3 regions of the Bariatricus sp. HCP28S3_A4 genome follow, and region 2 is predicted to be linked to each of the others. Evidence: riboswitches for the same ligand, from Rfam matches in the RefSeq annotation. Region 2 holds a riboswitch; each other region holds the start of a gene.
The links. A riboswitch is a leader RNA that binds a small molecule or an ion and turns the genes downstream of it on or off. The one in region 2 is predicted to bind cobalamin.

Region 1: another riboswitch for cobalamin. It lies ahead of ACTNBF_RS02685 (ABC transporter substrate-binding protein); the one in region 2 lies ahead of ACTNBF_RS01665 (sirohydrochlorin cobaltochelatase).
Region 3: another riboswitch for cobalamin. It lies ahead of ACTNBF_RS14675 (sirohydrochlorin cobaltochelatase); the one in region 2 lies ahead of ACTNBF_RS01665 (sirohydrochlorin cobaltochelatase).

The regions. Positions count from the first base shown of each region.
Region 1 is NZ_JBQHSE010000003.1:148,292-158,962, forward strand. Features, by position in the region: gene ACTNBF_RS02680 (FecCD family ABC transporter permease) at 1-27, opposite strand, end outside; gene ACTNBF_RS02685 (ABC transporter substrate-binding protein) at 58-1,266, opposite strand; cobalamin riboswitch at 1,395-1,593, opposite strand; gene ACTNBF_RS02690 (ABC-F family ATP-binding cassette domain-containing protein) at 1,741-3,297, shown strand; gene cobK (precorrin-6A reductase) at 3,350-4,132, opposite strand; gene ACTNBF_RS02700 (zinc ribbon domain-containing protein) at 4,168-4,605, opposite strand; gene ACTNBF_RS02705 (hypothetical protein) at 4,610-4,810, opposite strand; gene ACTNBF_RS02710 (cobalt-precorrin 5A hydrolase) at 4,822-5,901, opposite strand; gene ACTNBF_RS02715 (cyclic-di-AMP receptor) at 5,901-6,239, opposite strand; gene ACTNBF_RS02720 (hypothetical protein) at 6,803-7,141, opposite strand; gene ACTNBF_RS02725 (metalloregulator ArsR/SmtB family transcription factor) at 7,159-7,605, opposite strand; gene ACTNBF_RS02730 (heavy metal translocating P-type ATPase) at 7,827-10,352, opposite strand; gene ACTNBF_RS02735 (metal-sensing transcriptional repressor) at 10,429-10,671, opposite strand, start outside.
Region 2 is NZ_JBQHSE010000002.1:125,688-136,358, forward strand. Features, by position in the region: partial or broken gene ACTNBF_RS01615 (trans-sulfuration enzyme family protein) at 55-838, shown strand; gene ACTNBF_RS01620 (AzlC family ABC transporter permease) at 997-1,629, shown strand; gene ACTNBF_RS01625 (branched-chain amino acid transporter permease) at 1,626-1,949, shown strand; partial or broken gene ACTNBF_RS01630 (tRNA threonylcarbamoyladenosine dehydratase) at 2,022-2,288, shown strand; gene ACTNBF_RS01635 (TetR/AcrR family transcriptional regulator) at 2,372-3,004, shown strand; gene ACTNBF_RS01640 (ATP-binding cassette domain-containing protein) at 2,991-3,869, shown strand; gene ACTNBF_RS01645 (ABC transporter permease subunit) at 3,869-4,654, shown strand; gene ACTNBF_RS01650 (YitT family protein) at 4,703-5,548, shown strand; gene ACTNBF_RS01655 (SPFH domain-containing protein) at 5,694-6,701, shown strand; gene ACTNBF_RS01660 (PTS ascorbate transporter subunit IIC) at 6,703-6,915, shown strand; cobalamin riboswitch at 7,064-7,252, shown strand; gene ACTNBF_RS01665 (sirohydrochlorin cobaltochelatase) at 7,472-8,659, shown strand; gene ACTNBF_RS01670 (hypothetical protein) at 8,676-9,194, shown strand; gene ACTNBF_RS01675 (cyclase family protein) at 9,433-10,029, shown strand; gene ACTNBF_RS01680 (glycogen synthase) at 10,209-10,671, shown strand, end outside.
Region 3 is NZ_JBQHSE010000038.1:3,152-13,822, forward strand. Features, by position in the region: gene feoB (ferrous iron transport protein B) at 1-2,135, shown strand, start outside; gene ACTNBF_RS14650 (FeoB-associated Cys-rich membrane protein) at 2,183-2,335, shown strand; gene ACTNBF_RS14655 (aminotransferase class V-fold PLP-dependent enzyme) at 2,439-3,587, shown strand; gene ACTNBF_RS14660 (double-cubane-cluster-containing anaerobic reductase) at 3,740-5,014, shown strand; gene ACTNBF_RS14665 (DUF3343 domain-containing protein) at 5,037-5,297, shown strand; gene ACTNBF_RS14670 (acyl-CoA dehydratase activase) at 5,311-6,075, shown strand; cobalamin riboswitch at 6,201-6,389, shown strand; gene ACTNBF_RS14675 (sirohydrochlorin cobaltochelatase) at 6,619-7,827, shown strand; gene ACTNBF_RS14680 (ABC transporter ATP-binding protein) at 8,127-8,843, shown strand; gene ACTNBF_RS14685 (ABC transporter permease) at 8,858-10,671, shown strand, end outside.

The DNA of each region.
Region 1 (10,671 bases), on a different contig from region 2:
TACCGGCTTATTCTTCCTTTTCTCCATTGTTCCTCACTTTCTCATATCCTGATATCGTCATGACACTTTATATAAAAATGTCATCTCCTCCGTTTTTCCATCGGTAAGCATCAGATGAATGTCTGTAATCAGATTTCCGACAATGTCTGTCGCCTGATACAGGTACTTTCCGGTACACCACACATTTCCTTCCTGCACCGCTTTAAAATCTGCAAACAGCTCACTTTTCGCCAGAAGATCCTCCATCGATTCCACCGGATTATCGATCGATGAATTGTAGATCAGATAGTCCGCGTCGGCTGCAGATGCAAAGAATTCTTCCATAGAAATGCTGATCGACGCACTGTTATTTTCCGTATTTTCAAGATCATCGAAAACATAACGTCCACCCGCAATCTCGATCATTTTCGGAATGTAATCTTCGGACTTTCTGACCACGACGGTTCCATCGGTACTCACATAGAAAAAGGCAACCGTCTGCTCTGTATTTTCAAAGTCCTTCAGTTCTTCGATTACTTTGGACTGTTCCTTGAAAAATGTCTCTGCCTGTTCTTCTTTGTCCAGCATCGCGGCATAGACCTTGATCCACTCCGTTCTTCCAAGCGGATGCGTCTCATAACTGGACCGGTCGATAAATACCGGAATCTCAAGCATCTCAAGCATCTCCTGCACCTTCGGAGTATGCAGGATCATCGTGGATTCAATAGCCAGATCACATTCCTCATCGATCAGGAGTTCATAATCCGGCTCACTGTATTTTCCGGCATAAAGGATGGCGCCATCTTCCATAGCCTGCACCGCATTTTCAATGTACCAGCCGGATTTTTGTGTCCCGCTCAGGCGAATCGCATCCAATGCATCAAGCGAATCAAATAATGCCATCACCGATGTTGCCGCAAGATAAATACGGTCCAGCGGCTGATGTAAAATCACGATGTCTTCTTCCAGATCCGACGGAATATTCCTGCCCTCCGGAACAAGAAGATAGTCTTCCCCGTCCCGGATCCGGATCAGCTTATATCCATCCTGATAATAATATACCCCGAACCCTTTTGCATAATCAAGTTCCATCGCAGATTCATAAGTAAGTCCCTTGATTTCCATTGGTCCCGGCGTTTCTTTCGCCTCTTCCCGCTGTGGTTCAGATGTCATCTTATTTTCTTCCGTTTCCGGCATCGTTTTCTCTTCCGAACCACATCCCGGAATTCCGAAAATCAGTACCGCAATCAGTATCATACACAGGAACCGTGCTGCTCTCTTTTTCATCGTATCCCTCTTTCCACTTTCGATCCGATCCGCAAAGCACAAATTTCCCATTCAAAAAAGCCCGCTTTTCCTGTACGAAAGCAGACTTCCCCCTGAAATATTCTGCAAATCTATGCTTTCATCGGAAGCTATTCACATTCTTCTCAGCAGGTCTCCTGACTTACAGCTCATCGCCCGGTTATGCCTTCTCGCGCTGGATACGCAATGACTTATCTATAACCTCGCTCCCTGTTTACAGTGGCCGGACCGCTCAGGATTTGCACCTGATTCCCTTTTAACCCGGCAGATCTGAATCATCTGCCCGGCACTGAAAAGCCCAATATAGAACACCCTCACTATAACATATCCCCGCCTGTATGGCAACCGCATTTTTCCCTTGAAATCCTTTCGAAATCCATTGCCTTTTATCCGGTAGATATAATATAATAAGCAGGACACTGTCACTTGTTACCACATAACAAAGGAGAATCGAAAATGAGCATTTTAAATGTTGAACATCTTTCCCACGGCTTCGGTGACCGCGCCATTTTTCATGATGTGTCCTTCCGTCTTCTGAAAGGCGAACACATTGGACTTGTCGGAGCCAACGGAGAAGGGAAATCTACTTTTTTTAATATTGTTACAGGAAAACTCCAGCCGGACGAAGGGAAAATCGAATGGGCAAAAAATGTCCGTGTCGGTTATCTCGATCAGCACACTGTACTTGAAAAGGGCATGACGATCCGCGAAGTGCTGAAATCCGCCTTTTCCTGGCTTTTTGAACTGGAAACGAAGATGAACGAGATCTGTGACCGCCTCGGGGACGTGGATGAAGATACTATGATGACACTTATGGAAGAGCTTGGGACCATCCAGGACACACTGACCATGCACGATTTCTATGTGATCGATGCAAAGGTCGAAGAAGTCGCACGCGCGCTGGGGCTTCTGGATCTTGGACTGGACAAGGATGTCACCGACTTAAGCGGCGGCCAGCGCACCCGTATCCTGCTCGGCAAACTCCTTCTGGAAAAGCCGGACATCCTGCTTCTGGACGAGCCAACCAACTATCTGGACGAAGAGCATATCAACTGGCTGAAACGTTATCTCACCGAATATGAAAATGCGTTCGTCCTGATTTCCCATGACATTCCGTTTCTGAATGAAGTGGTGAACATCATTTATCATATGGAAAATCAGGAACTGAACCGCTACGTCGGAGATTATGACAATTTCCAGAAAATCTACGAAGTGAAGAAAGCCCAGCTTGAGGCTGCCTACAAGAAGCAGCAGCAGGAAATCAGCCAACTCAAGGATTTTGTGGCACGCAATAAAGCGCGCGTCTCCACCCGCAACATGGCCATGTCCCGTCAGAAAAAGCTGGATAAGATGGATGTCATAGAGCTCGCCGCCGAGCGTCCGAAGCCGGAATTCCATTTCCGCCTCGGCCGGACACCGGGTAAATACATCTTTGAGACCAAAGATTTCGTCATCGGTTACGACGAACCCCTTTCACGGCCTCTGAACCTCACGCTGGAGCGTGGCCAGAAAATTGCGCTGACCGGTGCAAACGGAATCGGAAAGACTACGCTGATCAAGAGTATTCTCGGTCTGGTTCCTCCGCTTTCCGGTAAATGTGAGCTGGGCGAGAATCTGCTGACCGGCTATTTTGAACAGGAGGCAGACCACAACAACCGAACCACCTGCATCGATGAGATCTGGGAAGAATTCCCTTCCTACACTCAGTATGAAGTACGCTCCGCGCTCGCCAAATGCGGACTTACGACCAAACACATCGAAAGCCAGATTCGCGTCTTGAGCGGCGGGGAACAGGCAAAAGTGCGCCTGTGCAAGATCCTGAACAAAGAAACCAATGTGCTGATGCTGGACGAACCTACCAATCATCTGGATGTAGATGCCAAGGATTCACTGAAAAAGGCACTTCAGGAATACCGCGGGACCCTGCTCCTCATCTGCCATGAGCCGGAATTCTACCAGGATATTGTAAATGCGGTGTGGGACTGCTCCAAATGGACGACAAAGATTGTGTAATTGTTATTCACACAAAAACAATTTCAGGGGTTGACTGATATTATGTTATCAATCACCCCCTGTTCTTATCCCCGTATCTTCTCTTTAATTCATCAAATACCTCTTCCAGCGCAAGTCCTTCTTCCTCCGGTCTTCCCACCACAACCAGCACAGTCCCGGCCTCCTTTGCAGCCTTAACTTTTTCCGGGAATCCCCCCGCTTTGCCGGACTCTTTCGTGACAAAATATTTTGCATCCACATGCCGGAGCATTGCCAGATTCATTTCCTCCGAAAACGGTCCCTGCATAGCAATCAGATGTTTCCCCTCAAACCCAAGCCGGATACTGTCCTCCACCGCTTTCCCCGTCGACAGAACCCTAGCAAAACATCGCTCTTTATAATTGGGGATGGAAGCATACTTTTCCAGTTCCTTACTTCCCGTCGCAATCAGAATATTCCCCTCCGTTTTCTCCAGATATTCCACCGCCTGCTTCACAGTACTCGTCCAAACGATCTCTCCGGTCTCTACCGTGAATGCCTCTTCACACTCCCTCCGCAGACACCTCAAATACTCCGTCCCCGTATTCTCACATGCTTTACGAATATTCCGTGTCACAAGAACCGCAAACGGATGAGTCGCATCAATCACAAGCTCAACCTTTTCTTTCCTAATAAACGCTTCAATCTGCCCCTCATCCATTCTTCCAACAAAAGTCTGTATATTATCACAATCATCCAGACACGTTTTACCATATTCCGTTGCCACACTTACGAGAGCCTGAACCTTTAATCCCCCAGCAAATTCTGCCAGTTCCCTGCCCTCCGTCGTTCCTGCAAAAATCAAAATCTTCTCCATTTTTTCTCCCTGTCGTTGGGGACGGTTCTTCCCAGTTATTTCCAATAATTCAGTTTCGGCACCACTGCTTCCATATGCGCTCGCACCTGTTCTGCAGGCCAATTCTCATTTGCCAAATGTTCTACACAAAAATCGATCAGCTGTTCTTTACTCGTATACTTGAATTCGCCATCCGAATAGCACCACTTACAGTATTCTTCATTGAAATCGCCATTCGGCTCTTTGCTGATTGTGGAATCGTCAAGCGGCATTCCACAGCATTGGCATATCAACTGTCTCGGTGCACCCAAGAGGATATTAATTGAAACATCAAATACCCTGGATAACAGTTTTAATGTGTCAGTATTAGGTACAGTCTCACCGTTTTCCCAACGAGACACAGCCTGTCTTGTAACCATTACTTTTTGTGCAAGTTCTTCCTGCGATAGTCCGCTTTTTCTGCGGAGTTCTAAAATAATATCTTTTGTCTCCATTGTTTTATCCTCCATAAGAAAAATATAACAATTTTTTATTTTTCATGCAAGCAACCCGCTGTTGCTGCAGATAAATTGATCTGTTCTGGGAAATGGAATCTGCAATTCTTATATCATTCATCAGCGGTACCGGAACTTCATCACAAGTGTGATGATAGACAAATCCCGCATGACCATTCAGTTTAAGTTCAATGGCTCCAATCAAATATCAGTACACTAATATGACAATTTCATTTTCCGACAAACAACTGCAAATGTCATCTGTTCCAGACTCGTCTTCGGAAGGATCAGTTCTCCGTCCGGGCAATAATATTTCACAGCCCTCTCACACACATTATCTACACCGGTAATACGACTCACGAATTCAGAACTTGTGCTTACCGATTTTACTGTCTTTAGCTCCTCCGCTAAAAATGTGTAAAATGGTATCTTCCATTCATCGGTCATTTCCAGAATGCCAGCTTCTTCTTTCTTCAGGTCAATACTCACAACGGCTTCTACCTGCTCCCGTTTCAGCCTCAGATCTTGCAAAATCTTATCCATACCTTCCTTCAGTTGCTCTGCAGGCACACCTTTCCGGCACCCTATTCCGATGATTACATTCTTCGGATAAAGGAACAGCGTATTCTCATTTTTCTCATCACAAGAATCATAAAACTGTCTGACAGCGATCCGGAAATTTGCGGCTCTCTTATCCTTCCGATCCTCTGTCTCCATCTTTTCACCACTTGAAAGCGACAATTCCTCCGGTACATCTCCTTCTATAGGAAAATCACATTCAAATTCAATTTTCTCCCCTCGAAGCACGGACGCTGAGATCTGCTTTGCCTTCTCCCGGTCCGAGATCAAAAGATGGTTCTTTACCGCAAATACATCGACTGCGAATTTCTTCTGCACATCCGTCGCTGTTGTGATCACAGGTATTGCTCCTGTCACTTCTGCAATATCATGTGCGATTTGTACCGCTCCTCCCACATGTCCTGAAAGCAATGGTATGATATATGTCCCTTTCTCATCCATCACAAGTACCGGAGAATCTGTAAATTTATCCTTCACCCACGGTGCAATCATCCGCACAGCAATGCCCGCCGCGCCGATAAATAAAAACGCAGCATTCCCCCAGTTTTCTCCAATCCATTCCGATATATCCTTATCTAATGTCTTCAAATCTGCACACTTGGCATATTTTGATGGTGCATAACCCTCACAAAAATATCCCATTTGCGACATTTGCAGACAGAGCTGCCTGTTCAGATGGCTCCCTTTTTCTGTAAAACTCAACACCAACAGTCTCATCAGAACTTCTCCATCTGTTCCACATTCAGTACAAACACCGTACTTCCTCCTACCTGGATATTGATTGGTACTGTCGGCGCTGCACCCAGACTTCCCTGTCCGGAAACCAATGCCGGATTCGCATAAGTAATCGTCTTACGTTCTCCGGAGTTCGCGCGGATTATTTCCAGAACTTCCGGAACCTTTTCATCCTCTACAACGGTCATGATCGTCGTATTTTTACCTTTCAGAAATCCGCCCGAAGTTGCCAGCTTCGTCACAAAATATCCTGCTGTATTCAGCTCATCTATCGTCTGTAACTCATCATTTTTCTGTAAAATTGCCATAATCATCTTCATAGACTCATACCCCCTGACGGTTTTGTTGGATATCGGAGTATAAATGGTACTCCATAGTAATATCTAGTATATTACCACAAAAAAAGAGACTTGTCATCGTAAGCTAAACATGTTAAGATATATAAAATTATTTTTCAAAGCATTCGAAATAATTTCTATAATTATCTGGCATTTAATTGTGCTGTTGCTGCTTTCGGATTTCTGCTGCAAAAACAATCCAAATCTTTCTCATATCACCACCGCCTCCCGGGAATTCTGAATCAGGTACATCAGAATATCTTCGAGCTTCAAATCTTCCTGACTTTGCCCACGTAATTCTTCAAATATTATTTTCAGCTTTTGTTAAGTGTTCTGCTACGATCTTGTTCTCATACTTTTTTTCCATACCTATTCCTCTTTTCCGAAAATATTTTCCACAACTGTCTGTTCCTTTTTCCATAGCCACAGACTTCCAAGTCCGGCATAAATTCCTCCCAGCAGAAGGATTCTCCATATAAGGTATCTATTATCTATAAAGCTTTTCTGATGTATCACCACATTCCTGAACAGCTCCACAGCCGGTGTTAGTGGAAAAATCTGTGCAAATCTCTGCATCCATTCCGGCAGGTACTGGATCGGAAATGCAATTCCGTGATCAGTGCTCTTCCGACATTCCTAAGTGTCGATACCGCCAGAACATTTATTGCCGATCCAAGAACCACATAGGTCATGTAATCCGCTCCTCCTGTATACTGATAATACTGAGCGTTCAAATTCCCTTTCAGGAAATAATGGTAAATAAAAAACGGAAATACGATCTGAGTCACGCCGGTTATGATCCTTGAAACAATAAAAGACCATGGCATAGCCCGCCGGATTCCAATTCGGTTTTTTTGATATGTTGATACAACTACCTGAAACATTTTTCTTCCCTCTTTTCTTACTGCATCAGTTCATAAAAACGATAGGGAATAAAATCAATCACATCTCTGCAGACATAATACTCTACATAGTTACCGCACCGCTTTTTCTCCAGAAGCCCCGCTTCCCAGAGTATCTTAAGATGTTTTGAAACTGCCGCCTCCGTCACTTCGACCTTTCCTGCCAAAGCCTTCGTTGTCCGTGTTCCATTTAGTATTTCACGTATAATTTTCAGTCGTGTCTCATCTCCCAATGCACGGAACACATTCAGAAAATCCTGCGGAATTCCTTCGTCTTTGTGTTCAACCAGGTTCCCATGCTCTTTTTCAATCCGCTGATACCACCGCCGACGCTCCAGGTGGTGTTCCGGAACAGCCAAAACATGCATCGACATGAACATTTCCCAGGAAGGCATATATACAAAGCTGACCTTTACCCCTTCCGTATTAAATTCATTCAATACCACTTTTCCTCATCTCCTGCCATTGTTGGTGTACACCTGATTAATTAACTTTTCGGTTAATCAAAACAATAATCCTTCGAAGTGGGGCTATTATAGAGAGATTTGGCTGAGTTGTCAAGAAATAATTGCAGAATCAAAAACAACATACGATTCATAATTTTCCAAAGAAAAAACGGATGAACGTTTTCCCGCTCATCCGTTTCAAAGAAATCAAATCTTACATTTTACTCCACAGAGATCACCTGATAGTCCTGATCTTCCACCGTCTTTCTCAGTACGTCATCAGAAATCTCTGCATTCAGCTTCACCACTGCCGTCCCTGCCTCATGGCTGACTTCTGCCACATCTACTTCCGGAAGTTTCTCCAGACATTTTTTCACTCTCGCCTCACAGTGTCCGCACATCATGCCTTCAATTTTCATTGTTTTTTCCATTGATTTTTCCTCCACTTTTTTCGTTTTTTTCTTTTTGATTTTCTTATCTTTTCCCGCATCATACATACGGAATAAGTTCAGCCGCAATGCATTTGTCACGACGCAGAAGCTGGAAAGGCTCATCGCCGCAGCGCCGAACATCGGATTCAGTTTCAGGCCAAAGACCGGAATCCATACCCCCGCCGCAAGCGGAATCCCGACTGTATTATAAAAGAATGCCCAGAACAAATTTTCATGGATATTTTTCAGAGTCGCACGGCTTAACCGGATCGCTGCCGGTACATCGGTAAGACGGCTCTTCATCAGAACCACATCCGCCGCATCAATCGCAATATCCGTACCTGCTCCGATGGCAATTCCCATGTCTGCACGGGTCAGCGCCGGTGCATCGTTGATTCCGTCACCGACCATGGCAACTTTTCCCTGCTTCTTAAGTCTGCGGATCACAGCTTCTTTTCCTTCCGGACGTACCCCCGCGATCACTTCATCCACACCGGCCTGCCTTCCGATCGCCTTCGCCGTACGCTCGTTGTCTCCGGTCAGCATAACCACATGAATTCCCATATTCTGCAGTTCTTTTACCGCCTGCCGGCTCTCTTCTTTCATCACATCTGCCACGGCGATGATACCGGCAAGCTTTTCATCCTTTGCAAAGAACAGCGGAGTCTTTCCTTCCTCTGCCAGAACCTCAGACCGCTTTTTCATTTCTGCGGAAATTTCTGCCCTGCTCCGGATAAATTCATAGTTTCCGCCATTCAACCTGTTTTCTCCGCATAAAGCTGTGAGCCCATTTCCCGGAAGTGCCTGAAACTCTTTGACTTCCACCGCTTTCATTTCCTTCTGGGAAGCATATGCTATGATCGCTTTTGCCAGCGGATGCTCACTTGGTTTCTCCAACGCATATGCCATCCGAAGAAGCTCATCTGCTGTAATACCCTCTGCCGGTATAATGTCCGTTACCCTCGGGTCTCCATTCGTGATCGTGCCGGTCTTATCCAGTGCGACGATCTCCATTTTCCCGGTCTCCTCCAGCGACACAGCGGTCTTAAACATGATTCCGTGTTTCGCCCCCATACCGTTTCCGACCATGATTGCAACTGGAGTGGCAAGTCCCAGCGCACACGGACAACTGATTACCAGCACTGAGATTCCTCTTGCAAGGGCAAATCCAATGCTTTCACCTGCGAGCAGCCAGACAATAGTTGTAATCACAGCAATGGTGATGACCGCCGGTACAAACACACCGGAAACCTTATCTGCCACTTTGGCGATCGGTGCTTTCGTCGCAGCCGCATCACTTACCATCTGAATGATCTGCGACAATGTCGTATCTTCTCCTACCCGCGTAGCTTCGCATTTCATAAAACCGGACTGATTCAATGTCGCCGCCGACACCATATCCCCGGCAGCCTTGTCGACCGGAATACTCTCTCCTGTGAGCGCCGCCTCATTGACTGCACTCATTCCTTCCAGCACGATGCCGTCAACCGGAATATTCTCACCCGGCCTGACCACGAAAATGTCTCCCTTTTTGACCTGTTCGATGGAAACCTCCATTTCTTTTCCATTTCTTTCCACAACAGCCGTCTTCGGTGCCAGCTTCATCAGGCTTTTCAGCGCATCCGTCGTCTTCCCTTTCGAGCGGGCCTCCAGCATTTTGCCAACTGTGATCAATGTTAAGATCATCGCCGCCGATTCGAAATAAAACTCATCCATATAGTACATGACTGCTTCCATATCTCCTCTGACCTGCGCATCCGTCATCGCAAACAGCGCATACACACTGTAAATAAAAGATGCTGCCGATCCAAGAGCCACCAGTGTATCCATATTGGGTGCCTTATGCCAGAGACTTTTAAATCCACTGATGAAAAACTTTTGATTGATCACCATAATGCTGATCGTAAGCAGCATCTGAAAAAGCCCCATTGCAACATGGTTTCCCTCGAAAAACGGGGAAAGCGGCCAGTTCCACATCATGTGCCCCATAGAAAAATACATAAGTACAATGAGAAATCCAAGGGATGCGACCAGCCTTTTTTTCAAAATCGGTGTCTCATGATCTCTCAGCATCTCCTCCGCTTCCATACTCCTGCTCTTTCCGGATTGCACAGTCTCTCCTTTTCTGGACGCCCCATAACCGGCTTCTTCCACCGCCTTTATGATAGCGGCAGAGGAAGCAGTTCCTTCCACGCCCATTGAATTCGTCAAAAGGCTCACCGAACAGGACGTGACTCCCTCCACTTTCGATACTGCCTTTTCCACACGGGCACTGCACGCCGCACAGCTCATTCCCGTAACTGTATATTGTTCCATTTATGTCTCCTTTTCGTTTTCTCTTATTCTTTACTACATAAAAACGAATCATTCTTAGAAATTCAAGTATGCTTTCCTACTTCATCAGCTTCTGAAGTACCGCGACCAGTTCATCCACCGTCTCTTCCTTACCTGCCCGGATGTCGTCTGTCACACAGGTCTTTATATGATTCGCAAGAAGCACTTTATTAAAACTGTTCAGTGCGGCATTGACTGCCGATACCTGGATCAGGATATCCGTACAATATGCATTCCGCTCTACCATTCCTTTGATTCCGCGTACCTGTCCTTCGATCCGGTTCAGGCGATTGAGCAGATC
Region 2 (10,671 bases):
ATGATAAGACCTTACAGAAAATATGAAAAAATGACTTTTAGGAGAGAGGAAAGTATGGACAGAGGGATCAATACAAGATGTCTTCATTTAAAAGAAACAGAAGGGAAATCAGAAAACTATGGAGCGATAAGTTATCCGATATATCAGACATCAACCTACGCACACCCGGGTGTTGGGAAAAGTACGGGATACGATTACACTATTGATGGAGCTGTTTGAGCCCGGAGATCATTTGGTTGTTGAATCAGATCTGTATGGTGGGAGCATTCGACTGTTTGATAATGTCTCTAAAAAGAATCATTATGAATTTACATTTCTGGATTGTTCTAATGAAGATGTAGAGGGGGCCATTCGGGAAAATACGAAGGCCATATATATAGAAACGCCTACGAATCCAATGATGAATGTTTCAGATATATCTTACATTGCCGGAATAGCGAAGAAACATCATTTGTTGTTAATCGTGGATAATACATTCTTGTCACCATATTTTCAAAACCCATTGGAACTTGGAGCTGATATTGTAATACACAGCGGGACAAAGTTTCTGGGAGGACATAATGATACACTTGCAGGATTTGTTGTAACGAACAACGAAGAAATACAGGAGAGACTTCGTTTTATTATAAAGACTACAGGGGCAGGGCTTTCGCCTTTTGATAGCTGGTTGCTTCTAAGAGGAATTAAAACACTTGGAATACGTATGGAGAAATCACAGGAAAATGCAATTCAAATAGCTGCCTGGCTGAAGCAACAAAGTTGTGTGAAAAACGTGTATTATCCCGGTCTGCCGGAACATCCCGGCTATGAGATTATGAAGAAGCAGGCAAGAGGATTTCAGAGGATAAATGTTGCAGCTCCAAGAAAAATAATCACGGAATGCCTTGAACGGATTCGGGGAATATTGTGAAGATAAGTAACATTAAAAGAGAGAGGGAAAGTGTTAAATTGAGAAAAGAAATCCTGAAAAATGCATTTATAAAGTCCATACCAATCATGTTCAGTTATCTGTTTGTCAGTATGGCGTATGGAATCATGATGGAAGAGGCAGGATTTAAATGGTATTACTCATTGTTCATCAGTATGACGGTGTATACAGGGGCGTTTCAGTTCCTTCTGATTACTTTTTTGAGCAGTGGCGCTTCTATTCTTACCATCGCATTGATGGCTTTTTTGATGAATAGCCGGCAAGTATTCTATAGTCTGACATTTGTGGATGAATTCAGAGGAATGGGGAAGAAAATGTTGTATATGATCCACACCATGACAGACGAGACTTATGCGGTTAACCTGACTCTTGACTCAAAAGGGAAAGAAAAAGAAGATACCATGTTTCTGATTGCATTGCTCTCCCGATGTTACTGGATGATTGGCGCTGTTACGGGGGGAATCCTGGGGCAGGTGATTCCGTTTGATCTGAAAGGGATTGATTTTTGCATGACGGCCTTATTTATTATCATCTTTATAGACCAGTGGGAGAAGGCGGATAACCATCTGCCTGCTCTGGCGGGTCTGGCAGTGGCATTGATTTGTCTGATTACAATCGGAGAGAGGAATTTTATACTTCCCTCATTACTTATTATATCGGGCATGCTACTGGTTGTACGTAAACGGAGGAGTGGAGAGTGAATAAAAATGAGATTATTCTTGCAATTCTGGTATCTGCCGTTATAACATTCTCACTTCGTGCTCTGCCGTTCGTGGCTTTCCACGATGGAAGAAAGATGCCGGAAGAACTGGTCTATCTTGGAAAAATCCTGCCTTCTGCAATTATGGCGGTATTGATTGTGTATTGTCTGAAAAGTGCAGTGACAGACTGGAGAGGGACCGGAGTACCGGAACTGATTGCGGCAGTGGTGACGGTGATTAGCTACAAGTGGAAACATAATACGTTATTTTCAATCGTATCAGGGACGGTATGTAACATGTTGTTGTTGCGTTTGATGTAGAGAATCGTAGGAGGATTAAAATGCTGCATATTTGTCGCAAATCTGTAAAATTATATTTGAGGGGACAAGCCAATGATAAATCAATTTTCAAGGACACAGTTACTGTTGGGAGAAGAAGCAATGAAACGACTTGCGGGGGCGAAAGTGGCAGTATTCGGAATCGGAGGTGTGGGAGGATATGTGTGCGAAGCGCTGGTAAGGAGTGGCGTGGGAGCTTTTGACCTGATCGATGATGATAAAATCTGTCTGACGAACCTGAATCGTCAGATCATCGCCACAAGAAAAACAGTAGGAAAATATAAAGCAGATGTAATGAAAGACCGGATTCTGGAAATAAATTGGGCCTTCTCAAAATCGGTCAATCGTATATAATAGTAATTAACCGGACCGGTCAATAATCGGAGAAGCCAAGGAGGAACGCCATGAACGAGAAATTCTTTTCCCTTCCGATAGAAAAGCAGGAAGCGATCATCAACGCCGGCTATCGGGTGTTTTCGGAAAATTCTTATAAGAAAAGTCCAATGAGCGAGATTGCGGATGCAGCCGGAATCAGCAAGTCTTTATTATTCTATTATTTTCATAATAAAAAAGAGCTGTATTTGTTCCTGTGGGAGAATTGTGCGCAGCTCACGATTGAAGAACTGACGAAAAGTGGATGTTATGAGCAGAAGGATCTGTTTGAAGCTATGTACAAAGGAACGCAGGCGAAAGTGCGTATCGTGCGGAGGTATCCGGAAATTGGGAAATTTGCGCTCAAGGTGTATTACGAGAAGGACCCGGAGGTCAGGGCGGATATCCAGAAAAGCATCGCAAAATATGCCGATTTTAAACAGAATGTCAAACAACTGAACTTTGACTCCAGTCAGTTTGTCCCCGGCATAGACATCGAAATGATGTATAACGATATGTACTGGGCTTCGGAAGGATATATCTGGGAAAAGATTCAGGATGAGAAGTACGATGTGGACATGATGGAGCGGGATTTCCTGAAAATGGTGGATTTCTGGAAATCTATTTATTTACGAAAAGAGGGGGAACACGATGAAGGCAATTGAAACAACGGATCTGACCAAATATTATGGTAAAGCAAGAGGGATTATTAAGTTGAATCTGTCGGTAGAAGAAGGAGAGTTTTTCGGATTTATCGGACCGAACGGGGCGGGGAAGTCTACCACGATCCGAACGCTTCTGGGACTGATCCATCCGACTTCGGGGCGGGCTAAAATACTGGGAATGGATATAGGGAAGGATAGAAATCAGATTCTGTCTGAAGTGGGATACTTGCCTTCGGAAGCAGTATTTTATCAGGGGATGAAGGTCAAAGATATTTTGAAGTTGTCTGCGCATCTGAGGAAGACAGACTGTGCGAAAGCATCGGCAGAATTATGTGACCGGCTGCAGCTTGATACGAGCCGGAAAGTGGAAGAGCTGTCTTTCGGGAACAGGAAAAAAGTTGCGATCGTTGCGGCGCTGCAGCATAATCCGAAGTTATTGATTCTCGATGAACCGACCAGTGGTCTGGATCCGCTCATGCAGAGGGAATTCTTCTCTGTCTTGAGAGAGAAAAATGAACAGGGTACAACCATTTTCCTGTCCAGCCATGTGCTGTCAGAGATTCAGAGAAATTGTACGAGAGCGGCGATTATTCGGGAAGGACGTATGATTGCCTGCGACAGTGTGGAAGCATTGTCCCGCACCAATGCAAAACGCATCACGATTCATGGAGCAATCTCACTTCAGGGATTGGATGGTGTACGTGATCTTCAGGAAACAGACGGCGTATCTAGTTTTCTTTATAGTGGAGATATCAAACGACTTCTCCAGATACTTGCAGGCAGTGATATCACGGATCTTTCGGTCGCAGAGCCGGATCTGGAAGAAATATTTATGCATTACTATGAGGATGGAGGGGAGCAGTAATGACGTTAACAAAACATGAATTAAAACAAGGCTGGAAAGCACTTGCGATATGGACGGTGTCGATCGGTTTTTTTATTGTAATCTGTGTGCTGCTGTATCCTGAAATGAAAGGTGAAATGGAAGGTGTCAGCGACATATTCGCTTCCATGGGAGCATTTACAGCAGCTTTTGGCATGGATCGTTTGAATTTTGGTACTCTGATCGGATTCTATTCTGTTGAGTGTGGAAATATTCTGGGATTAGGCGGAGCATTTTTTGCCTCTTTTGTTGCAGTCGGGGTTCTGGCAAAGGAAGAAAAAGAAAGAACCGCAGAATTTCTGCTTACACATCCGGTCAGCAGAAGCCGGGTTGTCAGTGAAAAGCTGATTTCTGTTCTTATTCAGATCGTGATTCTGAATGCGATCATCTTTGCGCTGTCGGTTGTTTCCATTAAGGGAATCGGGGAAGAAATCATGTGGAAAGAAATTTCGCTGATCCATCTGGCATTTTTCCTGGTGCAGCTGGAACTGACTGGTATTTGTTTTGGAATTTCCGCTTTTATCAGAAAAAGCGGAATCGGAATCGGACTGGGAATTGCGACTGTGATGTATTTCCTGAACATTGTGGCTAATATTTCCGAAAGCGCAGAATTCTTAAAATATATCACACCATTTGGCTATGCCGAGAGCGCGGACATTGTGGAAAATGGCTGTCTGGATGGGAAAATGATTTTGATCGGGATGGCTGTGGCTGTCATTTGTGTTGTTCTGGGATATTGGAAATATTGCAGGAAGGATATTCAATAGACACAATTTGTGCTATGATAATGGAAGAAATATATTTTGGAGGTTATCATGAAAAAACAAGGTGTGTTCAAAGAGATGGCTATCCTTACAGGTGCGGTTGCGATCATCGCAGCAGCAGTATTTTTCTTCCTGATTCCGAGCCATACAGCGGTCAGCAGTATTTCAGGTCTGGCTATCGTGTTATCGAATTTTATCCCGCTTTCGATTTCAGCGATTACAATGATTCTGAATGTAGGATTGCTGATCATCGGATTTATCCTGTGCGGGCCGGAATTCGGATATAAGACCGTGTATACATCCATCATGCTTCCGGTATTTATGGGGATTCTGGAAGCGCTTCTGCCAAATAATAAGTCGCTGACCGGAGATCAGGCACTTGATGTACTCGCCTATATCCTGCTGGTGAGTGTGGGACTCAGTATTTTGTTTAACCGCAATGCGTCATCAGGAGGACTGGACATTGTTGCGAAAATCATGAACAAATTCCTGCATATGGAGTTGGGGAAGGCGATGTCCCTTGCCGGAATGTGTGTGGCACTTTCTGCTGCATTTGTTTATGACTCAAAGACGGTTGTACTGAGTGTGATCGGTACGTATTTTAACGGGATCGTGGTGGATTACTTTATTTTCGGGCAGAACGAAAAGAAAAGAGTGTGCATTGTATCCCAGAAGGAAGAATTGGTGCGGGATTTTATTCTGAACGATCTGCACAGCGGTGCAACGATCTATGAAGCGATTGGGGCGTATACGCTTGAAAAGCGCCGGGAGATCATTGCAATTGTAGACAAACATGAATATCAGAAGCTGATGAGATTCATGAATGAAAAGGATCCGGATGCATTTATGACGGTGTATTCGGTACATGACATGAGATATAAACCGAAAGTGTATTGAGAAATCAAAGCCAGTGATTTGTGTGAATCCACATTTCACCGGCTTTTGTTTTTTAATCCAAAATCTATTTTCTTTTCAAAATTATATTGCACATATGAAATAAATATGATATCATTTTGATATCAAAATAAAGGAGGGGAAACTCATGAAGGAAATCACATTAAACAATAGGAAGAACGGAATGCCGGTACTGCTTCTGACCATCGCTCTGTATGTACTCGCAACGGTAGGTCTGATCTTTGGGATTGAATACGAATACTGGATCCTTGTGGTTCTTTGCAGTATCTGGCTGGCACTTGGCTGGATTTTGTTTTTAGGTCTTAAGACACTGAAACCACAGGAAGCGCTTGTGCTTACTCTTTTCGGAAATTATGTCGGTACGCTGAAAGAGCCTGGTTTCTATTTTGTGAATCCGTTCTGTGTAGGTGTGAATCCGGCTGCGAAGACAAAGCTGAACCAGAGCGGAGACGTGGACAGCCAGTCTAAGAGGTCTGTAATTTTCACACAGCCACAGGCAGGACAGGCTGTGGAGACGGTGAATAAGAAGATCTCTCTGAAGGTTATGACACTGAATAACAACCGTCAGAAGATCAATGACTGCCTCGGCAACCCGGTGGAGATCGGAATTGCCGTTACATGGCGGGTGGTGGACACGGCAAAAGCAGTTTTTAATGTAGACAACTATAAGGAATACCTTTCTCTGCAGTGCGATAGTGCGCTCCGTAATATTGTGCGGCTGTATCCTTACGATGTATCTCCGAATGTAGATACCACAGGAGACGGTGTCGCGGATGAAGGAAGCCTTCGCGGTTCCAGCGAAGTGGTTGCGGCAAGAATTAAAGAAGAGATCCAGGGCAGAGTGGAGGAAGCAGGCCTTGCGATCATCGAAGCGCGTATCACTTATCTGGCATATGCTCCGGAGATTGCGGCAGTCATGCTTCAGCGACAGCAGGCTTCTGCGATCATCGATGCGAGAAAAATGATCGTTGACGGAGCCGTGGGCATGGTGGAGATGGCACTTGAAAGGCTGGAAGAGAAGGATACAATAGCATTAGACGATGAAAGAAAAGCTGCGATGGTATCTAATCTGCTGGTTGTGCTTTGTGGAAATCATGATGCACAGCCGATAGTAAATACAGGAAGTCTTTACTAATATGGCAGAAACGAAAAAACAGATACCGCTTCGGGTATCACCAAAACTGTACGATGCCCTCGCAGCCTGGGCTGAAGATGATTTCCGTTCACTGAACGGGCAGATTGAATTTTTACTGACTGAATGTGTGAAGCAGCATCGAAAGGATGGCAAATATATTTCGAAGGAATTGCATGTGCGTCCACAGATCGATCTTCCGGAGAAAGAAGAATAATACATAAAAAGGCGGTGATGAGCCGTCTTTTTATGTTATGTGCAGGAGTTGTCGCCCGGAGTGGTCCGGCCGAAATAGATGAACATGCAGCGATTGAATTTGGAATCGGGGAAAACGAAGAAGCAGGCTTTACATTTCAGGCGGGTTGTGATAAGGTATGTTCGTCAGGTTCAGACAGCATTAGCTGTCTGATTAAAAGGGAAACAGGTGGAAGTCCTGTACGAACTCGTCACTGTAAACGGGGAGTGCAAGGCCAGAAATGTCACTGAGCAATTGGGAAGGCGGCCTTGGATCTGGATCCGTAAGTCAGGAGACCTGCCTGCAAACAACGGAGTGGGAAGAACCCACAGGCCACGAGTAACTGGTCGCAACCGATAAGAGTCATATTCCACATTCTCATCATCAGGCACCGGTGAAAGACCGGCTGTTTTGGAGAGAGTGCTGTTTGCGTATGTTATTATGAAGTGTGCCTTTTACCGACGATATGGGAAAGGCACCTCTTTTTTGTTGTACGCATTATCGGGAGAACGACAAAATAAGAAGGAGGAGATTCAGAATGAAGAAAAGATTACTCACAATTCTACTGGCCGTTTCCGTAATCAGCACATTAACAATAGCAGGATGTTCTGGTGGAAATGGGGAAGAAAAAGAGGAGACCAAAGAAACAGAAGATGATCAGAAAGCAGCGAATGAGGTGGCAGATTTGATAGACTCAATCTATGTTCAGGAAAGAAACGATCAGACGGATGAAGCGTGTAAGGCTGCAAAAGAAGCATGGGATGAACTGACGGATGAGCAGAAGGAACTGGTAGAAGGAGAAAATGCGGACCCGGATTATTTTGGAAAAGATACCGGAGACGCATCCGCCGACGATTCAAGGAACCAGGATGGAATCGGAGAAAATGAACTTCTGGCAGTCAGCTTCGGAACATCTTACAATGACAGCCGCGTGGAAGATATTAAAGGAATAGAAGATGCCCTGCAGGAGGCATATCCTGACTGGTCCGTAAGAAGAGCATTTACATCGCAGATTATCATCAATCACATACAGGCGAGAGACGGAGAATGTATTGACAATATGGATCAGGCTCTGGAGCGTGCAGTGAAAAATAATGTGAAGAATCTGATCGTACAGCCGACCCACTTGATGCATGGAGCAGAATATGATGAACTGGTCAAAGCAGTGGAGCGTTACCAGGACAAATTTGAATCCGTAAAGGTTTCGGAACCGCTTCTGGGTGAAGTGGGAAGCGATGCTTCGGCAATCAATTCAGATAAAGAAGCTGTTGCAAAGGCAGTGACGGCACAGGCTGTTGAAACAGCAGGATATGACAGCCTCGATGCAGCGAAGGAAGATGGTACGGCATTTGTATTTATGGGACATGGCACCTCCCATACGGCAAAAGTTTCCTACAGCCAGATGCAGACACAGATGCAGGTACTCGGCTACGACAATGTATTTATCGGGACCGTCGAAGGGGAACCGGAAGAAACTTCCTGCGAGGCAATTATTGAAGCAGTAAAAAATGCGGGATATAAAAAGGTCATTCTCCGGCCGTTGATGGTTGTGGCGGGGGATCACGCAAATAATGATATGGCCGGAGAGGATGAAGATTCATGGAAGAGTCTGTTTGAGAATTCCGGATTTTTTGAACAAGTGGATGTGCAGATTGCAGGACTTGGTGGAATCGAGGCTATTCAGCAGATTTATGTTGATCACACTGCGGCAGTCATTGATAAATAATGGGAGGATCAGAAGTATGAAGAAGAAAATAGCAGCCATGCTTGGAGTGGCAATACTGGCATCCGCGTTGATGCTCGGATGTGGAAAGAAAGAAGAAGCTGCAAAGACAGATACCGAGACACTTACGGAAGATACAGCTCAGAGTGAAGAAGCCGGGGAGGCTGAACTGGAAGACGGAATTTACAGTGCAGAATTCCAAACTGACAGCAGCATGTTTCATGTAAATGAAGCCTGTGACGGAAAAGGAACTCTGACGGTTAAGGATGGTCAGATGACGATTCACATTTCACTTACATCGAAAAATATTGTCAATCTCTATCCGGGACTTGCAGAGGCTGCCGTGAAAGAAGGAGCGGAGCTTCTGATTCCTACCGAAGATACGGTTACCTATAGTGATGGAACGACGGAAGAAGTGAATGGATTTGATGTTCCGGTTCCGGCGTTGGATGAAGAATTTGACCTTGCGCTGATTGGAACGAAAGGAAAATGGTATGATCATAAAGTTAGCGTATCGAATCCGGTTCGGGAAGAATAAAATGTCAGGGTAATACTAAATAAATATTAAAGCTTTCTTAAATTTTTCTCGGAAAAAAAGTAAGATCATGTATGACTGTGTAACAGAAGGTGCTGATGCAGGTACTGTGAAGACCGGAGATACGGCATCTTGGATGATGTATCTTGTATTTATCTTAAAAGAAAATAATTGATGATTGTCAATATTGTTTTCAAAAAAGTGATATACTGGATGAAATGGGTTAATGGAGGGAGAAGAGATGAGAATATATGATATTTCGCAGGAAGTGTTCGGATGCAATGTATTTCCCGGAGATCCGGCTCCTGAAAAAGAGATCTTATCCGTGATATCAAAGGATTCGCCATGCAATTTATCGGCATTTCGAATGTGTGCCCACAACGGAACGCATGTGGATGCTCCATATCATTTCTTACAGAAAGGAAAAACAATCGACCAGGTAGAACTGGAAAAATCTATCGGAAATGCTTATGTGACAGAACACAATGGAATTATGACTGCACAGGATGCGGCTGCCATTATGGGAAAAGCAAGACGGATCGGCCGGGACTTTGAAAAGAGAATCTTGATTAAGGGAAAGGCTGTTGTGTCGGCGGAGGCAGCTGATGTATTTGCAGAAGAAGGGATATTTCTGCTTGGAAATGAATCTCAGACGGTAGGACCGGAGGATGCACCAATGGAAGTGCATCTTAAACTTCTGGGAGCGGAAATTGTATTGCTGGAAGGAATCTGTCTGGATAAGGTTCCCGAAGGATGCTATTTCCTGAATGCGGCACCGATAAATCTGGGTGGCGGAGATGGGGCACCTTGTCGGGCGATTCTGGTGGAACTGGACTGAGTTATCTTGAAAGAAGATAAGACTCCTGCCACGCAGCAAGTACGCCGAGGCGTATTTGAAAGTTACTTTATAAAAAGAACACGAAATTTGCCCATTTGTGGATTTGTGTGCTATAATAGTATAAGATTCTAAATATTACAAACAGTGAACAATTAGAATTTTTTATGGAGAGGTATAAAATGGCAAGAAAACAAACTACCAAAACTACAGTAAAGAAAAGTGCCCCGGCAAAAAGGACTACAAAAAAAGCAACGGTTGAAGCTGCTTTGACAACAGAGCCGGGAGAAGAAATCGTGAAAGAAGAAATTGTTAAGGAAACTGAAAAAGCAGAAGGGGCAGAAGCAGTGAAGACGGAAGCGCCTGAAGAAAAGAAAACTACGAAGAGGGCAGCAGCAAAGAAAACGACTGCGGCAAAGAAAACAACGACAAGAAAAACTACCAGGAAAAAAGCAGAACCTGCAGAAAAAGAGACGGAAGAAGTGAAAGCTGAAGAGCCAAAGGCAGAAGAAGCAAAGGAAGAGAAAACGGAGGAAGTTAAGGCAGAACCGGTGGCAGAAGAAACACCAGTAGTAGAAGTAAAGGAAGAACCGGTAGTAGAAGAAACACCGGCAGAGGAAGCGAAAGAAGAGCCGGCAGCTGAGG
Region 3 (10,671 bases), on a different contig from region 2:
ATATTCAGCCGATCAAGGAGCGGACGAACCAGCACAGCCGGATTGAGAAGATATATCCTTCCGAGCATCCGGGACTTGGAGAAGACGGAAAATATCATGCCAAAGGGGATGGAGATCCGCTTCCTGAGGATACCTTACTTACATATGCACTTGTGGGAAACCAGAACTGTGGAAAGACGACCTTATTCAACCAGCTTACGGGAGCCAATCAGCATGTGGGAAATTTTCCGGGAGTTACGGTAGACCGTAAGGATGGTCCGATCAAAGGGCATCCGAATACAAGAGTGACAGATCTTCCGGGGATTTACTCGATGTCCCCATACACCAGCGAGGAAATTGTCTCCAGAAATTTTGTGCTTGCTGATAATCCGAAAGCAATCATTAATATTGTGGATGCTACGAATATTGAACGGAATCTATATCTTACCATGCAGCTGCTGGAAATGCATATTCCAATGGTTATTGCCCTGAATATGATGGATGAAGTGATGAATAATAATGGCGCCATTGATATCAATGGAATGGAAGCGTTGCTGGGGGTGCCGGTAATCCCGATTTCAGCGGCTAAAAATGAAGGGGTGCGGGAACTGATTGAACATGCGGTGCATATTGCAAAATATCAGGAACGTCCGCAGAAACAGGATTTCTGCAGCAAGGATGACCATGGCGGAGCGATTCATCGTGCGATTCATGCTGTTGAATCAATCATTGAGGATCACACGGAAAGAGCCGGGTTGCCGCTTCGCTTCTCGGCAACGAAAGTCATCGAGGGAGATTCTCTGATTCTGGAACAGCTTCAGCTGGATCAGAACGAGATGGATATGATCGAGCATATCGTGGTACAGATGGAAAAAGAGGGAGGCATGGATCGAAGTGCTGCCATTGCGGATATGCGTTTTGATTTCATTGAGTATGTATGCGAACGTACTGTAAAGAAACCGAAAGAAAGCAAGGAACGTTTACGTTCGGAAAAAATCGACCGTATCCTTACGGGAAAATGGACAGCGATTCCATGCTTTGTCGCAATCATGGGAGCGGTATTCTTTCTGACATTCAATGTGATCGGGGCCTTTTTGCAAGGGCTTCTGGAATCCGGGATTGAGGCACTGACCGCAGCAGTGGATCAGTGGATGACGGCAGCTCATGTGAATCATGCACTCCATGGGCTTGTGATTGATGGTATTTTCGGTGGCGTTGGAAGTGTTCTTAGTTTTCTGCCGATTGTTGTTACGTTGTTCTTCTTTCTTTCCATTATGGAAGACAGTGGTTATGTGGCCAGAGTTGCATTTTTCATGGATAAACTTCTGCGCAAGATCGGCCTTTCAGGACGAAGCATTGTGCCAATGCTGATTGGATTTGGATGTACGGTTCCGGCGGTCATGGCGACCAGAACACTCCCGAGTAAGCGGGACCGAAAAATGACGATTTTCCTGACTCCGTTTATGAGTTGTACAGCAAAGCTGCCGATTTATGTGTTCTTCGTGAGCGCGTTTTTCCCGGGGAAAGGTGGCTTTATTATGACGGGGCTTTATCTTCTTGGAATCGCGGTCGGGATACTGGTTGCGCTTCTATTTAAGAATACGTTATTCAAAGGAGAAGCGGTTCCTTTTGTTATGGAGCTTCCGAATTATCGAATGCCCGGCGTGAAAAATGTGGCACAGCTTTTGTGGGAAAAGGCAAAAGATTTTTTAAGCAAAGCGTTTAGCGTAATCTTGATTGCAACAATCGTGGTATGGTTCCTGCAGAGCTTTGACCTGCATCTGAACATGGTGGCGGATTCTTCTGATAGCCTGATGGCGATGATTTCCGGATGGATTGCTCCGGTACTTGCTCCGCTCGGACTTGGCGACTGGAGGATCGTAACATCTCTGATCAGTGGATTTATGGCCAAGGAGAGTGTAGTGTCTACTATGGAAATCCTGTTTGGCAGCAGTATTCAGACTGCAATCTCGACCGTTTCCGCAGCAACGATGCTGGTGTTTTCTCTTTTATATACACCTTGTGTTGCTGCCATTGCTTCCATCAAGCGGGAGTTGGGCGCAAAATGGGCGGTCGGCGTTGTCTTCTGGCAGTGCGCGGTTGCCTGGATTGCAGCATTTATTGCAAGATTTATCTGTATTGCAGTCGGGATGTAAAGTGGATGATCTGTATCAAGGATGGTATGTAAAACAGGAGGTTTGAAATGAATATTGCAGATATAATCGTTATTCTTTTGGTAGTGGTCATTGTGGGCGGTGCGGTCGCGATCCTGAGAAGAAATAAGAAAAATGGGAAAAGCTGCTGTGGATGTGACTGCGGACACTGCAGCCAGAGCTGTGGGAAAAAGGATAAATAAGGCGGAGTTTGAATTCACTTGGAGAGAATCCAAGTGAATTTTTTAAATTTGCTATAACGATAGAGACTGTGTTAATATAGAAAAAAACATATGGAGAAATGGTATGGAAGAAAAAATCTATTTTGACAATGGCAGTACTTCATGGCCAAAGGCTCCGGGAGTACAGGAAGCAGTTTCGGAGCTCTTGAAAAATGGAGCATTTAATATCAACCGGGGAAATTATGCAGGGGCGTATGAAGTGGAAAGTGTTGTACTGGAGACAAGGGATCAGCTTGTACAGTTGTTCCATGGAACCGATTCAAGAAATGTGATTTTTACGCCGGGAATCACCTATTCGCTGAATTATTTTATCAAGGGATTTTTAAAAAACGGAGATCATGTTCTGGTAAGCGGTCTGGAACATAATGCTGTGATGCGTCCGCTGGAACAGATGAAATTGGCAGGTGTGGACTACGATATTGTTCCGGTGGATGAAGAAGGAAATCTTGATCCGGAAGATTTGAGAGAACGGATCCGGATAAATACGAAGGCAGTTATCATGACGCACGCATCGAATGTGTGCGGAACGGTTGTGCCGATTCGTGAGATTGGAAGTATCTGCAAAGAGTATGGATTATTCTTTGCAGTAGATACGGCACAAAGCGCCGGGACGCTTCCGGTAGACATGCAGGAGTGCCAGATTGATTTCCTTGCATTTACGGCGCACAAAGGATTACTGGGACCGCAGGGGATCGGAGGATTTCTCATATCCGAACGGCTGGATAAGAAAATGGAGCCGTATATTGCCGGAGGAACCGGAAGTCAGTCCGATTCCCTTCTGATGCCGGATTATCTGCCGGATAAATATGAGAGTGGAACCATGAATCTGCCCGGAATCATAGGGCTTCATGCGTCACTTGACTATATCCGGGAGCAGGGACTGAAAGCGATTCATGATAAAAAGATGGAACTGACGGAATATTTACTGAACGAAGTCAAAAGGATTCCACAGGTGCGCATTGTAGGAAGAAAAGATGTACAAGACAGGGTGGCGGTTGTCTCGCTGGATTTCCTGACAATCGATAATGCGGTTGCGGCATTTGAACTGGAACAGGAATGCGGTGTGATGACAAGAGTCGGGCTCCACTGTGCGCCGGCAGCTCATCAGTCTCTCCATACCTTTCCGCAGGGAACGGTCCGATTTGCATTTAGTGCCAGCAATACGTTTTCGGAAATTGATCGTTGTGTAGAAGGTATCCTAAAAATCTTATAAAGTGACACATATAGATGATAACTATATATAGTGATGTGCATTATAAATATCAATGGATAAATCAGGGAATGAAATTGCCTGTACTCCCCAAAAATGATACTCTATAGTTAGAGTTTTATTGAGAAATAATTTTATTAAGGAGGACAAGCAAAATGGCTGATAATCGCAAAATGTGGGAAGAACTGGGGATGAATCTGGAACTGCATGACCAGTTGTGTGCGGTACTTCCACAGGCATTCGGGGATGTGTTTTTATCACAGGAGAACAGACCGGAGGGAATGGATTACTATAACATGGTTGTAGCGGATATTCACGGAATCAGACCGGCGGAACTGATTGAGCATCAGAAAAAGGGCGGGAAAGTATTCGGAACTTTCTGTATCTATGTTCCGGATGAGATTATTTTCGCAGCGGATGCAATTGCAACAGGACTGTGTGGGGGATCTCAGTTCTGGGTACCGGGAGGCGAACGAGTGCTTCCGACCAATACCTGTCCGCTGATCAAAGCATCTGTTGGAGCAAGACTGGATCGTACCTGCCCATTCTTCCGAATCGCAGATATGTATATCGGGGAGACAACCTGCGACGGTAAGAAAAAGGCTTGGGAAATTCTTTCTGAAGACGTTCCGGTATATGTTATGGATCTTCCGCAGATGAAGCGGGCAAAAGATGTCAAAGCATGGGCAGAAGAAATTACGGCTCTGAAAGACAAGGTAGAAGAATTTACCGGAAATAAAGTAACGGCTGAAAAACTGGCTGATAGCATTAAGCTGATCAATAACAAGAGAAAAGCACTCGCAAGACTGTATGAATGCCGTAAGAGCGAGACACTTCCGATCAGCGGTACAGATGCGCTTGTGATTTCCCAGATTGCTTTCTATGATGATCCGGAAAGATTTACCCAGATGACGAATAAGCTCTGTGATGAGCTTGAACAGCGTATCAAGGATGGTGTCAGCGTCGTTCCCGCAGGTACGAAACGTATCATGCTGACTGGAACACCGCTTGCAATTCCGAACTGGAAGCTTCATAATATCGTAGAGACAAGCGGAGCGGTTGTGGTATGTGAAGAAATGTGTACGGGAACACGCTACTTCGAGAACTATGTGGATGAGACAAAAGAAACGCTGGAAGACCAGATCATGGCTCTTTCTGAGCGGTATATGAATATCAACTGTGCTTGCTTCACGCCGAATCACGCAAGAATTGATGACATTTTACGTCTTGCGAAAGAGTACAAGGTTGACGGTATCATTGATGTGAATCTGAAATTCTGTAATCTGTACGATACAGAAGGCTACTTTGTAGAACGTGCGATGAAAGAAGCAGGTATTCCGGTTCTTGGAATTGAGACAGATTATACAGACAGTGATGCACAGCAGCTTCGTACCAGAGTCAGTGCATTTGTGGAAATGCTGAATAATTAAAAAATGTGAGGAACATAGAGCTATGCAGAAAATACAGCATTATGTATTGTTTCCCAATCATGATAATGGAATGCGTCTCTATAAAGAATTAAAAAAACTGGGGGTTTGGGCAGTGATTGCTCCGACCCCCAGAAGTGCGAGTAAATGCTGCGGTATTTCACTAATGGTGAAAGAAGAAGATCTTGAGGTGATCCGGCAGTGTATTCGTGAACATGATATAGAGATCTTGAAAATCACCGAAGTGGAAATGGATCTGAATCCACACAGAGATCAATATTGTTAGAAGAGGTAGGAATATGAATTACGTTGGAATAGATATCGGATCCACAGCATCCAAAGTTGCTGTGATCGGGGATAAGGAGCTTCAATTTGTACTGCCTACAGGATGGAGCAGCAAGGAGACCACCTTACTTATCAAGGAGAAACTTCTTGCAGAAGGAGTGGATGTCATGTCTGATGAGACAAAAGTTGCAGCGACCGGATATGGAAGAATTGCTGTAGATTTTGCAGATTATGTGATTACCGAAATAACATGTCATGCAAGAGGCGGAAGACAGATGGCAGGAGATAATTGTACGATTATTGATGTGGGCGGACAGGATACCAAAGTAATCCTGGTCGAGAACGGAACCGTGCAGGATTTCCTGATGAATGATAAATGTTCCGCCGGGACCGGAAAGTTTTTGGAAATTATGGCAAATCGTCTCGGAATCACGCTTCAGGAGCTTTTTGATATGGCTGAAAGCGGAACAGTCTTACCAATCAGTTCTCTTTGCACCGTATTTGCAGAGTCCGAAGTCATCAATTATATCGGTGTCGGGAAAAATCGTGAAGATATTGCGGCGGGGGTCGTTGATTCCGTAGCATCTAAGGTGGCACAGTTGAGCCAGAAGAAGGCACTGTCAGATAAGATTATTCTGACAGGAGGGTTGAGTCACAGTACATATTTTACCAGAATCCTTTCTGCGAAAATCAGAAAGACGGTGGAACCTACTGAAAACGGACGGTATGCCGGCGCGCTGGGGGCAGCACTACTGGCGAAGGAGAAGAAGAATAAATAGTAGCAAAGAAATATAAGTGAGCACAAAGAGCAGGAGCAAGGGGATACTCATCAGTACCCTTGCTCCTGCTTTCCTTTCTGTAAGATATTTCTATTTCCGGAGTCTTTACATTTTTTGCAGTATATGATAAGGTAAGCTTGATAGGTTCAGACAATCACCGGTTGTCTGATTAAAAGGGAAACAGGTGCAAATCCTGTACGAACTCGTCACTGTGATCGGGGAGTGCAAGGCCATTTATGTCACTGAGCAATTGGGAAGGCGGCCTTAGATTAAGATCCGTAAGCCAGGAGACCTGCCTATTGAAAAACGGAGTGGGGAAGGACCCACAGATCACGAGTAACTGGTCGCAACCGATCATAATGGAAATGATACATTCCCGGGCGATGCCTGTATCTGCCGGGAGTGCTGTTTTGTTGTGTATTCATTACGCCCTTTTACCATTTTTATGGAAAAGGGCTTTTTTGTCTACGAGATTTTTATCCTGCAGACTTAAAAGCGAATGAGAATATATCGGAAATGGCCAGAAAATGAAGGAGGAGCAGGATGAAGAAAAAACTGGTAACCATTTTACTGGCTGTTTCATTGGTGGGAACCCTGGTTCTGTCAGGATGTTCCGGAAAAAGCGATGAAAATGCGGAAACAACAGTAGAAAACGACAAGGAAGAAAGTACAGAAAACGAGGATCAGAAGGCTGCGGATGAGGTGGCAGCGCTGATTGACGCAATCTATGTACAGCAAAGAACGGATGAGACGGATGAACAGTGTAAGAAAGCGAAAGAAGCCTGGGACGCACTGACAGACGCCCAGAAGGAACTGGTAGAAGGTGAAAATGCAGATCCGGATTACTTTGGAAGAGATACAGGCGATGCATCCAAGGATGATCCGCTGAATCAGGATGATATCGGAGAAAATGAGATTCTTGTTGTCAGCTTCGGAACATCTTTTAATGACAGCCGTGTAGAGGATATTAAAGGAATTGAAGATGCACTTCAGGAAGCGTATCCGGACTGGTCTGTAAGAAGAGCCTTTACCGCGCAGATCATTATCAATCATATTCAGGCAAGAGACGGAGAATGCATTGACAATATGGATCAGGCACTGGAGCGAGCGGTCGCAAACGGCGTAAAGAATCTGGTTGTCCAGCCGACACACCTGATGCATGGCGCAGAGTATGATGAATTGATGGAATCTGTTGAGGCATATGCGGACAAATTTGAGAGTGTAAAAGTTGCAGAACCTCTGCTTGGAGAAGTGGGTGCAGATGCGGAAACTGTCAATGACGATAAGGCAGCAGTTGCTGAGGCAATTACTGCGGAAGCAGTTAGCGAAGCAGGCTATGACAGCCTGGATGCTGCAAAAGAGGATGGTGCTGCTTTTGTGTTCCTGGGACATGGAACTTCTCATACCGCGAAGGTGTCTTACAGCCAGATGCAGGCACAGATGTCTGCCCTTGGATATGAGAACGTGTTTATCGGAACTGTCGAAGGAGAGCCGGAAGAAACTGCATGTGAAGCTGTCATTGAAGCTGTTTCCCAGGCAGGGTATAAAAAAGTAATCCTTCGTCCGCTGATGGTAGTGGCCGGCGATCATGCCAATAATGACATGGCCGGAGACGACGAAGACTCATGGAAGAGTATGTTTGAAGCTTCCGGAGAATTTGAAAGTATAGAAACACAGATTGCTGGTCTTGGAGGAATTGCTAAGATTCAGGAAATTTATATTGCACATACTGCAGCAGTGATCGGTCAGTAATCGCATGAGTCAATAAATAATATAGATCTAATATCTTTTGTTTCGTGGCAATGTATGGAGAGAGGGGCTCCTGCATTGCCACGATTTTTTTGTATGCAAACATGCATTATTGAGAAATGTTTTCATGACTGAGTGAATCATTAGAAGATATATATGATATAATGAATTAGCCTTAGCTAACCCCATATTCGTTTATCAGATGGAAATAGAAGGAGGAATGAAAGATAATTGATGGAAATAACACAGAAACGAGAACGGGAAAAAGAAAAGCGAAAACTGAAAAGAGAAAAGGAGTAGTTATGTCAGAGGAAGAGAGATATTTTTTGGAAGTTGTAGATTTAAAGAAAGGATTTGGAAGTGGGGACATCCGCCAGGAAGTATTATGCGGGATGAATTTTTCGGCCGCAAAAGGGGAGTTCTGTGTTCTGCTGGGACCTTCCGGTTCGGGAAAATCCACACTTCTTAATATTATTGGAGGAATCGACAGTGCCGATTTCGGCTATATTTCCATAAACGGTGACAAACTGGAGGATATGGGAGAAAGGGAATTGACACAGTACCGCAGGAAGCATCTGGGATATGTGTTTCAGATGTATAATCTGATCGGCAATTTAAATATGAAAGAAAATATTGAGGTAGGTGCATATCTGTCGGATCATCCGCTTGATATTGATGATCTGTTACAGACTCTGGGACTCTATGAACACCGTTATAAACTCCCGAACCAGCTCTCCGGCGGGCAGCAGCAGAGAGTTTCTATCGGACGCGCTATTGTGAAGAATCCGGATATCCTGCTTTGCGATGAGCCGACAGGTGCATTGGATTATACGACTTCCAAGGAAATATTGAAGTTGATTGAAGACATCAATCGAAAGTATAAGAATACGGTCATTATGGTTACGCATAATGAAGCTATCAAAAATATGGCAGATCATGTGATCAAGCTGAGAGATGGAAGAGTGCGCCATAATGAGAAAAATACAAATAAAATTTCGGCAGTGGAGCTTGAATGGTAAGGAGTGTGGCAAGTATGAGGGACAGGAAAGTGAAAAATCCGCTTCAAAAGCGCATTCCCAGAGAATTAAAAGGTGACTGGAAAAAATATCTGGTTGTTGCGTTGTTTTTAATCCTTACAATTGGATTTGTTTCAGGGATGTATGTTGCCAATGGGAGCATGATGCAGGCTGCAGTGGATGGTAAAGAAAAGTATTGTCTGGAGGATGGGCACTTTGAACTGAATGAGAAGGCGGATCAGGAGCTGATTCATGCAATCGAAACAGGTGAAAAGGCAGTCCCTGTAACTGTATATGAGAATTTCTATCGGAGTGAGGTGGAAGATCACGATAATGACGGAAAGTCGGATGGCACAATACGGGTGTATGAAAAAACAGAGGATATCAATCTGGCCTGCCTGATGGAAGGAAGTTTCCCGGAAACGGAAGAGGAGATTGCCATTGACCGGATGCATGCAGATAATGCAGGAATTCAGGTTGGAGATACCATTTCCGTCAGTGAGCAGTCCTATCAGGTGACAGGGCTGATTTCCTATGTGAATTATTCTACTCTTCATGAGAAAAGTACAGATCTGATGTTTGATGCACTGAAATTTAATGTGGCGATGGTGACGAAAGATGGCTTTGAACGCCTGTCCGGTTCGTTGCATTATACCTATGCATGGAGATATGAACAGGAACCGATGGATGAGATTGAAGAAAAGAAACAGTCGGACGATTTTATGAGGGCTTTGCTTACCCAGACGGTCATGTGGGATAATGAACTTCAGGATTATTTGCCCCGTTATGCAAACCCGGCAGTCAACTTTGCAACGGATGATATGGGGTCAGATGAAGCGATGGGCGGAGTCCTGCTGGATATCCTGATTGTGATCATTGCATTTATTTTTGCGGTCACCATCAGTAATACCATTGCGAAAGAATCACAGACGATTGGCACCCTGCGGGCATCCGGATATACAAAGGGTGAGCTCGTGCGGCATTATCTGGCAATGCCTGTGCTTGTAACAATGATTGCAGCTGTTGTTGGTAACCTGTTGGGCTATACTGTCTTCAAAGATGTTGTAGTATCCATGTATTATAACAGTTACAGCCTCCCTGCTTATGAAACAATATGGAATCCGGATGCATTTATTAAGACGACAGTGATACCAGTATTCCTGATGCTTGCAGTGAATCTGATTGTGATCATTTACATGATGCAGCATACGCCTTTGCAGTTTTTACGGCGTGATCTTAAAAAAACAAGACGGAAGAAAACGATACGGCTGCCGAAGTGGAAGTTCTTCAGCAGATTCCGTCTGCGTATCATATTTCAGAACATGCCAAATTATGCTGTTCTTTTTGCAGGTATTTTCTTTGTTATGGTTATGCTGGCAATGGCGGTCGGAATGCCGTCTACGCTGAAGTACTATCAGGATCATGCAGAAAATCTGATGTTTGCAAAATACCAGTATGTATTGAAATCTTGTGAAGACGAAGAAGGACAAATGATTCAGACGGATGTTACAGATGCAGAGCAATTTTGCATGAAGGCACTGAAGAAGACAGGGGATGCACTGGATGAAGAAGTATCTGTTTATGGGGTCAAGGATGACAGCAAATATATCCGGATCGAAGATTTAGCATCGTTGAAAGAAAATGAAGTATATCTTTCCCGGCCATTTATTGAAAAGTATAATCTGAAAGTGGGAGATGTCATCACGCTGGATGAAAAATATGAATATAAGCAGTATCAGTTCAAGGTGGCAGGAATTTACGAAAAATGCCAGAATATTGCAGTATTTCTTCCGATTGAGAATTATCGTTCGTTGTTTGATTTGGAGCAAGA